3 regions of the Rhodopseudomonas sp. RCAM05734 genome follow, and region 1 is predicted to be linked to each of the others. Evidence: riboswitches for the same ligand, from Rfam matches in the RefSeq annotation. Region 1 holds a riboswitch; each other region holds the start of a gene.
The links. Region 1 has a riboswitch for cobalamin ahead of ACUXVA_RS05690 (TonB-dependent receptor). Riboswitches for the same ligand answer to the same signal wherever they lie in the genome.

Region 2: linked by a shared signal. The riboswitch ahead of ACUXVA_RS16405 (TonB-dependent receptor plug domain-containing protein) and the one ahead of ACUXVA_RS05690 (TonB-dependent receptor) in region 1 are both predicted to bind cobalamin.
Region 3: linked by a shared signal. The riboswitch ahead of ACUXVA_RS16350 (DUF1636 family protein) and the one ahead of ACUXVA_RS05690 (TonB-dependent receptor) in region 1 are both predicted to bind cobalamin.

Annotation. Positions count from the first base shown of each region.
Region 1 covers NZ_CP199742.1:1,159,600-1,162,871, reverse strand. Annotated here, with positions in the region: gene ACUXVA_RS05695 (alkaline phosphatase D family protein) at 1-1,149, opposite strand, end outside; cobalamin riboswitch at 1,292-1,485, shown strand; gene ACUXVA_RS05690 (TonB-dependent receptor) at 1,591-3,272, shown strand, end outside.
Region 2 covers NZ_CP199742.1:3,462,702-3,465,973, forward strand. Annotated here, with positions in the region: gene ACUXVA_RS16405 (TonB-dependent receptor plug domain-containing protein) at 1-1,861, opposite strand, end outside; cobalamin riboswitch at 1,895-2,096, opposite strand; gene ACUXVA_RS16410 (alpha/beta fold hydrolase) at 2,136-2,918, opposite strand; gene ACUXVA_RS16415 (O-acetylhomoserine aminocarboxypropyltransferase) at 2,922-3,272, opposite strand, start outside.
Region 3 covers NZ_CP199742.1:3,447,624-3,450,895, reverse strand. Annotated here, with positions in the region: gene cobW (cobalamin biosynthesis protein CobW) at 1-508, opposite strand, end outside; gene cobU (bifunctional adenosylcobinamide kinase/adenosylcobinamide-phosphate guanylyltransferase) at 509-1,045, opposite strand; gene ACUXVA_RS16350 (DUF1636 family protein) at 1,042-1,488, opposite strand; cobalamin riboswitch at 1,601-1,803, opposite strand; gene cobT (nicotinate-nucleotide--dimethylbenzimidazole phosphoribosyltransferase) at 1,893-2,948, shown strand; gene ACUXVA_RS16340 (adenosylcobinamide-GDP ribazoletransferase) at 2,948-3,272, shown strand, end outside.

The DNA of each region.
Region 1 (3,272 bases):
GCCATCGCCCTGGGCGATCGCCTCGGAGCCCTTGTGGTTGACGGCGTCGTCCTCGACGATGATGCTGATCGGCATATCCGACGCGATCACCTTCCAGGTCGCCTTCGAGGCCAGCAGCGCGCGCTTCAGCCAGGCCAGTTGGTCCGGACCGACGAAATACGCATCGGGACCGTACTTTTCCTGCAGGTTCGCGCCGTTGGGGCCGCGATAGCTGCGTTCGTCGAGCATGAAGACGTCGAGATACGGACCGTAATTCAGCGTGCGGTAGACCCGGCCGGGTTCGACGATGCTCTCGCGGATCGGATACATCTCGTGATAGGCGCGCCCGGCCCGCGCCGCGAGCAGCGTGACGTCGCGCTCCTTGTAGGAGGCCGGCAATTGCTTCGACAGCGACCAGTTGTTGGTGACCTCGTGGTCGTCCCACTGGCCGAACACCGGCACCTGCGCATTGAAGGCGCGGACATGCTCGTCGAGCAGGTTGTATTTGTGCGCGGCGCGGAATTCGTCGAGCGTTTCGGCGACCTTTGCCTTCTCCGGTACAATGGTGGTGTTCTTCCAGACCCTGCCGTCGGTGGTCTTGGTTTCCGCGGTGATGACGCCGTCGGCATAGATGGTGTCGCCGGAGTGGATCAGGAAATCCGGATTGTGTTTCCGCATGGTGGCGAAGGTGAACATGCCGCCATCGTCGGCATTGATGCCGAAGCCCTGGCCGGCGACGTCGCCGCCCCACACGAAGCTGACATCGCGGCGATCGGCCGGCGCTGTGCGGAAGCGGCCGATCACCGGCTCGCTGACGATGTCGAAGTGCGAGAGATCGCGAAACTTGACGCGGTAGAAAATGTCCTGCCCGGCGGGCAGGTTCTCCAGCAGCATTTTTGCGGTGAAGTCGCTCTCCGGCAGGGCGTTGATCGGCGGCAGCGCGCGGGCATTCTTGAAGGATTCGGTGGTCGAGACCTCGACCATCATCTGCGACGCCCGGTCTGCGCGCGACCACACCATGCCGCTGTCGACGCCGATGTCGCCGGACTGCACGCCATGGCCGATCACGGGCCGGTCCGCGGCGCGGCTGAGATAGGGCATCGCCAGCACGCCCATGCCGGCGGCGGCGGTCGTGGACAGGAAACGGCGGCGCGAAAAGGTCGTGGCCATGGAAAACTCCTGAAGTCCCGGATGAGAACGGCTCTAAAGAGTTTTGCTGACGGCGCTGTGACATGCGGTCGCAGCTCTTTCCTTCGTCCTGGCGCACGCCGGCACGACAGATGAATCCGCATTGACACATTCCGAAATCGCACCGTAACGTGGCCGCGACGGTTCCCTTCGGGGATCAAAAAGGGAATGCGGTGAGGGATTTCCCGATTCCGCGGCTGCCCCCGCAACTGTAAGCGGCGAGCCTTCTGCCATCAGCCACTGGACGTTCGCGTCTGGGAAGGCGGCACAAGGCACTGACCCGCGAGCCAGGAGACCTGCCGCCAGTCGTGGTCACACGCGAGCACATTGGGCGGGGTGTCCTGGTGGTAGCCGAACCGTATCCCCTCAGGGATTTGGTCCGACTTCGTTCGCGGTGACGTGCCACGTAACCGCGAGTCGAACATGACCTCCGTCGTCTCTGCATCGAACCGATGCAATCCCTTCCTGTATTCCGTCGCATTCTCTTGCCTGCTCTGCCCGACTGACGGCTGGAGCCAGGGTGCCAGCCCCAGCCAGGCGCTCGACCCAGTCGTGGTGCAATCGCCGGCCGCACCGTCCGCCAGGCGCCGCGTGGCCAACAGCGGCAGCGCGTCGCGCGCAATACGGACGCGCCAGCAGCGTGCGACAGCCACCGGTGCGCCCGTGGCATCGCCGGCCGGCCCCGCAGCTTTTGCCGCGCCGACGCTCAACCTCACCGGTACGTCATCGACCGGCAGCCGCCTTGGTCTGACACGATTGCAGACGCCGGCAAGTGTCGAAATCATCACCGCCGAGACAATGGCCGAGCGTGGTCAGCAGAACATCATTGCCGCTGTGACGCAGAATGCCGCCGGCTTCACCGCCGCGCCGGCGCCGGGCAACGGCAGCATCGCCTTCAACACACGCGGCTTTACCGGCAACGGCACTGTCATGACGCTGCTTGACGGCACCCGTCTCTATGTCGGCTCGGGTACGCTGACCTTTCCCTACGACACCTGGTCGTCGGAGCGCATCGAAGTGCTGCGCGGTCCGGCATCCGTGATGTATGGCGAAGGCGCCATCGGCGGCGCCGTCAACGTCATCTCGAAGCTGCCGCTGTGGGTGCCGCGCAACCAGGCGGAAATTTCGCTCGACACCAATCTGGAGCGCCGCATCGCCGTCGATAGCGGCGGCCCGATCAGCAAGGACCTCGCCTATCGCATCACCGCCACCGGCAACATGTCGGACGGCTGGGTCGATCGCGACCGCCAGTCCAATGTCGAAGTTCATGCTGCCGTGCAGATCAAGCAGACCGAAGACATCGGCTGGACAATCTCGACCGATTACGGCGATCGCAGCCCGTCGCGCTATTTCGGCACGCCGCTGATCAACGGCAAGCTCGACACGTCGCTGCGCTTCCAGAACTACAACGTCGGCGACAGCAGCATCCGCTATCAGGACAGCCAGAGTCAGGTGAAGACCGAGTGGCAGGTGAGCGACGGGGTCACGTTGCGCAATACGTTGTATTACCTCGACAGCCAGCGGCATTGGCGCGACGAGGAAAGCTACGTCTACAACGCCAGAACCGGCCTGATCGATCGGGGCGGCGGCAACTATATCGAAATCTTTCACGACCAAGCGCAGATCGGCGATCGTTTCGATGCGACGTTCCACGGCCATCTCCTCGGCATGGCCAACGAATTCGTCACCGGCTTTGACGTCAACAACATTTCCTTCACCCACACCAACAACTCGCCCTATGCGGGCGCGTCGTCAGTGCCGCTGTTCAATTTCAATCCCGGCTCGTTCTCCGCCACCACGTCACCGACCGTTCCGGGCTTCAGCTCCACCACCAACCAGTATGGCGTATTTGCGGAAAATCGCCTTTCGGTCACCGACCAGCTGGCGCTGATCGCAGGTATCCGTCAGGACGAGCCGACCGTCGCGCGCACTGATTACGTGACGCCCGCCAACAGTTATGAGAAGTCGTATCACGCGACCAGCTGGCGCGCCGGTGCTGTCTATACGCCGATCAAGGATCTCGCCTTTTATGGCCAGTATTCCGTGGCCGTCGATCCGGTGAGCAACCTGATCACCAACTCGGCGGCGAACAGCACCTATCAGCT
Region 2 (3,272 bases), 2.3 Mb from region 1:
TCCAGTTGGCGTCGATCCTGTACTCGCTATAGAGGTCGACGCGGGTATAGGCGCCGAGCTCGCCGACCTGGTTGGCCTTGTCGAAGCGCTTGGACACCGTGGTGACGCGCGGCTCGATGGTCCAACGGTCGGTGGGCGTGATGGCCAGCGCAAAGCGTACCAGGTTCTTCGGGCGCCGCGCCAGGATCGATCCGTTGGCAAGATCGATGGCGTGCAGATAGGTGTAGGCGGCGTTGAATTTCAGCAGGCCTGGAACGATGTCGACGGTGCTGCCCACCTCGATGCCGCTGGTCTCGGCGCGGGCGACGTTGACGTAATAGCCGTTGGGGCGCGCGACATCGACGACGTAGTTGATCAGGTTGCTGAAGTCGTTGGCGAAGCCGGTCACCGAAAGCACCACGCGGCCGTTGAACAGCGACTGGTCGATGCCGGCGTCATAACCGAAGCTGGTCTCCGGGCTCAGTCCCGGGCTTGCCGTGAGCGGCGCGTAGAGCTGGTACAGGGTCGGCGCCTTGGCGCCGGTACCGGCACTGGCGCGGAGCTTGGTGCCGGTTTCCGCGATGCTGTAGGCGGCGGTGGCCCGCCAGGTTTCGAACCTTGCGACATCGGCGACATCGTCGACGCGCCCGCCGAGCGTGACGTTCAATCGCTCGCCGATCGGCACCTGCCACAGCGCAAAGATCGCGTTGGTGTCCTGCGATTTCGACAGGGCCGCCACCGGCGGGTTGGCGGCGGGCGCGCTGACTTGCCAGATGTCTGCTGTTTCGTGCTGGCTTTTGGCGCCGTAGACCAGCGATCCGAATGCGCCCAGTTTCAATGTGGCCTGATACTCGGCGGCGGCGCTGTTGGCCAAGTAGCTGGAGAAGGTGGTCGTCGTATTCTGCGGCAGGGTGTTTGTCTTGTAGGCGAACTCGTTAAACGAGCGTTCGACATGCGTCTCGGACAGCGTAACGCTGTGGGTGAGCAGGCCGTTCAGGCTGTCGAAGCTGGCTTTGCCCCACACCTGATCGAGCTGGCGCGTGGCGCTGTTTGGCGTATCCGGAAACTGGACGGTCTTCGAACTGGCATTGTATGCGGCGTCGTAGGCCGATCGCGTGAAGGTCGACAGGATGCCTGCTTCCAGCTTCAGGTCGCCGGCGTCATAGCTGATCCGCGCCGAGCCGCCGACGCGGTCGAAGCCGTCACGTTCCAGATTCGGGAACTTGGCCTCGAACGCCGGAATGCGATAGCCAAATCGCGAAAAGCCATTGCTGTGCTGGCCGCTTCCGGTGAAGGCATAGGACCAGGGGCCCTGCGAGCCGCTCAGGGAAGCGGCCGTGGAAGCGGTGCCATAGCTGCCACCCTCGCTGCGCACGTTGAACTGTGCCGGGCCTGTGCCGCTCCTGGTGATGATGTTGATCACCCCGGTCATGGCGTCGGAGCCGTAGAGTGCGCTCTGCGGGCCTTTCAGAACTTCGATGCGGTCGATGCTGCTCGGCGCAAACATGGCAAAGTCGTAGTCGCCAGACGCCGCGGTGGGATCGTTGATGCGGATGCCGTCGATCATCACCAGGGTCTGGCCGGTATTGCCGCCGCGCATGCGGATGTTGGTGGTGCCGCCCGGGCCGCCGCTCTCGGTGATGTCGAGGCCGGGCACGGTGCGCAACGCGTCGACCAGAGAGGTTGGATTGCTGGTGGCGATGGTATCGCTTTTCACGACGCTGATCGAACTTCCGGTGCGGCCAATCGGTTCTGCGCCTCTGTCCGCCGTGACCACCAGATCCGGCAATCGGTCCGGACTGGACTGCGCCCATACGGCGCCGTGATAACAGGACAACGCAACAACGGCTGCCGTACTGGCAGCAAGCTCCCGGATAGCCATCGATAACCCCTTCCGTCGACCCACCGTCGAACGAGTTGAAACTCGTCACCGGCCGGTCTCCTGGCTCGCGGTCGTCTTTCGATCCGCCTTCCCAAACCTGCGTACAGGTTCAGTGGCTTCATGGATCGAAAATGGCCGCTTACAGTTGCGGGGGCAGCCGCGGAATAGGGGAAAATCCCCGCACCGCATTCCCGTTTCACCTCCTTGCGGAGGCACCGATGACAAACCACAGGAAGCACAGCGCGGGGCAGCGTGCAACCGGAACCGGGTATCCTCAGCCCCGCAAGGCGGCGAGCACCTCGTCGGGCCGTTCCACCATCATCATGTGACCGGCGCCGGCCAGAATCACCGTGCGGGCATTGGGGAGTGCCGCCGCCAGCGCCTTGCCGGCTTTGGCAGGGGTCATCATGTCGCGCTCGCCGAGGATCAGGGTCACCGGAATCTTGATATCGGCGGCTGCGGCCAGGGCGTTCTGGTAGTTGTTGCAGGCGGTGAGGTCGGTAAACAACACGCCCGGTTTGCCGGCTTCGAGCACCCGTTGCGCGCCGCCATGCATCCACAGGCCCGGTGCCAGGCTGCCGCCCAGTTCGGCCTGATAGCCGAGGCCCCAGATCAACACCATGTCGATGGCGCCGTGGTCGTTGGCCTCGGCGTCCTTCAGCAGATCGGGACCGACCGTCATGGTGACCGCGGTGCCCATCAGGTCGAGCCGGGTGATTTTCTGCGGATGCCGCGCCGCGGTTTCCAGCGCGATGAGCGAGCCCATGGAATGGCCGATCAGGCGCGCGCTGGTGGCGCCGGCGGCGTCGATCAAAGCGGCGGTCCAGTCGGCGAGATCGGCGATCGTCGTGAGCGCCGTGCCCGCCGACCGGCCATGGCCGGGCAGGTCCGGCGCGAGCACGGAAAAGCCGTGATGCGCGAACCAGCGGTCGTGCAGCGCCCATGTCGAATGATCGAAGCCGGCGCCGTGGATCATCACCGCAGCCGGCAACGCCGGATCGAATCGACGTCCGCCGGTGCCGACGAAGGTATCAAAGCCGTTGACGGAGATCTGCATGGCTCAGGCCTTCTGCGAGGCGCGCAGCGCCTGGCCGAGATCGTCGATGATGTCTTGCGAGGCCTCGATGCCGACAGACAGCCGGATCAGTTCCTCGCCGATGCCCGATGCCTTGAGCTGTTCGGCATCCATCTGCTGGTGCGTCGTGCTGGCCGGATGGATGACCAGCGTCTTCGCGTCGCCGACATTGGCGAGGTGACTGACCAGTTTCAGCGCCTCGATGAATTTGCGGCCCGCGGTGCGACCGCCCTTGATGCCGAAGGAGATGATCGAGCCGGCGCCGTTGGGAAGCAGCTTTTTTGCGAGTTGGTGATCCGGATGGTTGTCGAGCGACGGGTGCAGCACCCAGTCCAC
Region 3 (3,272 bases), 2.3 Mb from region 1:
CCTCGAAAACTTCCTCGATCGGATCGTCATGTTCGATCCCCTCATCCTTCGCACGCTGTTCAGCGACGGCGTCCTCATCCAGCGTGACACGGCCTTCCGACAGCGCCAGCGCATCGACCACGGTGACGACGCCGTCGACCGTGGCGCGGGTTTTGACCGCTGGCCACGCAAATGCTTTCAGCAACGGCTGCGGCAGCGCGAGCCCCGACGTCTCGATGACGATGGCGTCGAGCGGAATATCGCGGGCCAGAAGCTTGTCCATGGTGGGGATAAAATCGTCGGCCACGGTGCAGCAGATGCAGCCGTTGGTGAGTTCGATTATGTCGCCGGGCGCGCAGGCGTTGGCGGCGCATTCCTGGACCAGGCCGCCGTCAAAACCAGCATCGCCGAATTCGTTGACGATGACAGCAATACGGCGGCCGTCGGCCTGGGTCAGCAATGCGCGCAGCAGCGTGGTCTTGCCGGCGCCGAGGAAACCGGTGAGCACGGTGACGGGAACACGGGACATTTACGACTCCTCAGGCGAATGTTTGAGCCAGAGCGGCAGCCCGGCGGCGATGAAAACCACTTGCGGCACGGCGGCCGCGATAATCTGATTGAGGCGCCCCTGCGCATCGCGGAAGGCGCGGCCCAGCGGCGTCTCCGGCACCAGGCCCATGCCGACCTCGTTGGAGACGAATACGATGGGATATTTGGCGACGCCGAGAAAGCGCGTCAGCCGGCGCGCCTCGATCTCGGGATCGCGGCCGGCGAACATCACGTTCGACAGCCACAGGGTCAGGCAGTCCACCAGCACGGCGCGGCCGCGCGTCGCCTCGCGCGTCAGCGCATCGACCAGCGCCAGCGGCTCCTCGACGGTGGTCCAGCCGTCGGCGCGGCGATTGCGGTGATGGGCGATACGCTGCTTCATCTCCTCGTCCTCCCCCGCGGTGGCGGTGGCGAGATAGATCCGCTGCAGCGCGCTGTGATCGATCAGCTGCTCGGCGAAGACCGACTTGCCCGAGCGCGCGCCGCCGAGCACCAGAGTGGTTTGCAGCATCTTCATTTCGGCGCGCGCCCGTCGTCGGGCGACCAGCGCATCGGCGGCACCCGCGCCACCATGCCTTTTCGCAACACGTCGGCGCGCTCGCGCCACGGCACCAAGCCATAGTCCGACTTCTGATACGACTGCACGAACGACACCAGCGCAGCGCTGCCGCTGTCCGTCTTCAGGTCGCCGAACAGGAACGTATAACCGTCGGGGCTGGTGACTGCGACGGTGGCCGGGCGCTTGCAGACGCTAAGGCACTGCACCGGACGCACCATGACGTCGCTGACGCCAAGCGCGGATTTCACGGCGTCGAACATCTCCGGCCCCACGACGGCGCTGCCATCGGCGGATTTGCAGGTGATGCAGACGCTGACGATGACGGGACCTGCTGGCGCATGGCTGCGCCGCGGTTCGGTCATCGTTACGTCGGACGGCAGGGTCGTGCTGTCGCGATCCATCACATGCTCACATCAAGGCCTGGAAAGGCCGCGAGCTTTGTTGGGTCGCGCGCTACGGCACAGGCCGTCGCGCTCGCTCCCGTCCGGTGCACCCCGCCCCGACGACGCCTCCAAAGCACAGTTCGTGATGGCAGGTCTCCTGGCTCGCGAGTCGCTGCCTGCGCCGCCTTCCCGGGATCTCCCAGTGGCATCGGTGCAGGCTCGTCGCTTACAGTTGCGGGGGCAGCGCCGGCCTGGAGAAGTCTCAATCGAGACCGCTCGCACCGGCTTCCCTATTCACCTTCACGCGGAAGGACCATCGCGCACGACGCTAGCCCCGGGGGCTGCGGGGTCAACCGCGCAAGCAGGCTGTTGACCGGATGATGGCGGTTGCGTCAGGTACGCGCCACCGCGAGAGGACCACCATGACCGCCCACACCCCGCCTTTGTGGCAGCCGCCCGCCATTGTCCCCCTCGATCCCGCGCTGGAAGCGACCCTGCGCGCCCGCATCGACGGCAAGGCGAAACCGCTGGGCTCGCTGGGCCGGATCGAGGACCTTGCGGTTCAGCTCGGCATGATCCGGCATCCCGGGGAACCGCGCGGCGAGAACGCCGTGCTGCTGGTGTTCGCCGCCGATCACGGGCTGGTCGAGGAAGGCGTGTCGCAATATCCCTCGGCCGTGACCGTGGCCATGGTGATGACCTATCTGGCCGGCCGCGCCACCGCCAATGCCTTTGCCACCGCCAACAACGTCGCCGTCCGCGTCATCGATGCCGGCGTCGCGGCTGAGCTGCCGGTACATCCCGGCCTGCTCGACGCCAAGATCCGCATGGGCACCGCCAACGCCGCGCGCGAGCCGGCGATGACATTTCATGAGGCCTCCGGCGCGTTGGCAGCGGGTGCCCGCATTGCCGTCGGCGAAATTCGCGCCGGCGCCGACATCCTCGCGCTCGGCGAGATGGGCATCGGCAACACCGCCTCCTCCGCGCTGCTGGTACATCGCCTCGCCCCGGCTCCGCTCGACGACTGCATCGGCGTCGGCGCCGGGCAGGACGATGCGGGCATGGCCAAAAAGCGCGCGGCGATTCACAAGGCCGCCGCGCGCAGCGACGCCAGCGCGCCGCTCGATGTGCTCAGCGAATTCGGCGGACTGGAGATCGCCATGATGGCCGGCGCGATTCTCGGCGCGGCATCGCAGCGACGACCGGTGATTGTCGATGGCTTCATCTCGACGGCGGCGGCGCTGCTGGCGATCCGTCTCGCGCCCGCGGCGCGCGGCTATTGCGTGTTCGCGCATCGCTCCGCGGAAAAGGGCCACGACCTGGTGCTGGCGGCGCTCGATGCCAAGCCATTGCTCGATCTCGGGCTGCGGCTCGGGGAAGGCACCGGAGCGCTGCTGGCGGTGCCGCTGGTCCGCGCCGCAGCGCGACTGCTCACCGATGTCGCCGATCTCAGCGACGTGCTGTCGGGAAACATCTGATGCAACTGCCGGGCGCCCTGTATGATGCGATCCGCTTCCTCACGGTGGTGCGGGTGCCGGACACCGCAACGGCTGGCGCGCCGGACTGGCTCGCGCGGGCGATGAAGTATTTTCCGGTGATCGGCGCCGGTATCGGCGCGGCATCGGCGCTGGTGCTGCTGCTCGCCAACGAGTTCTGGAGTCCGGTGGTCTCAGCGCTGCTGGCGGTGACGACCAGCATTGTGCTGACCTCGGCGCTGCACGAGGACGGCCTCGCCGACACCGCGGATTCCTTCGGCGGCGGCTGGAGCGTGGAAAAACGCCTCGCCATCATGAAGGACAGCC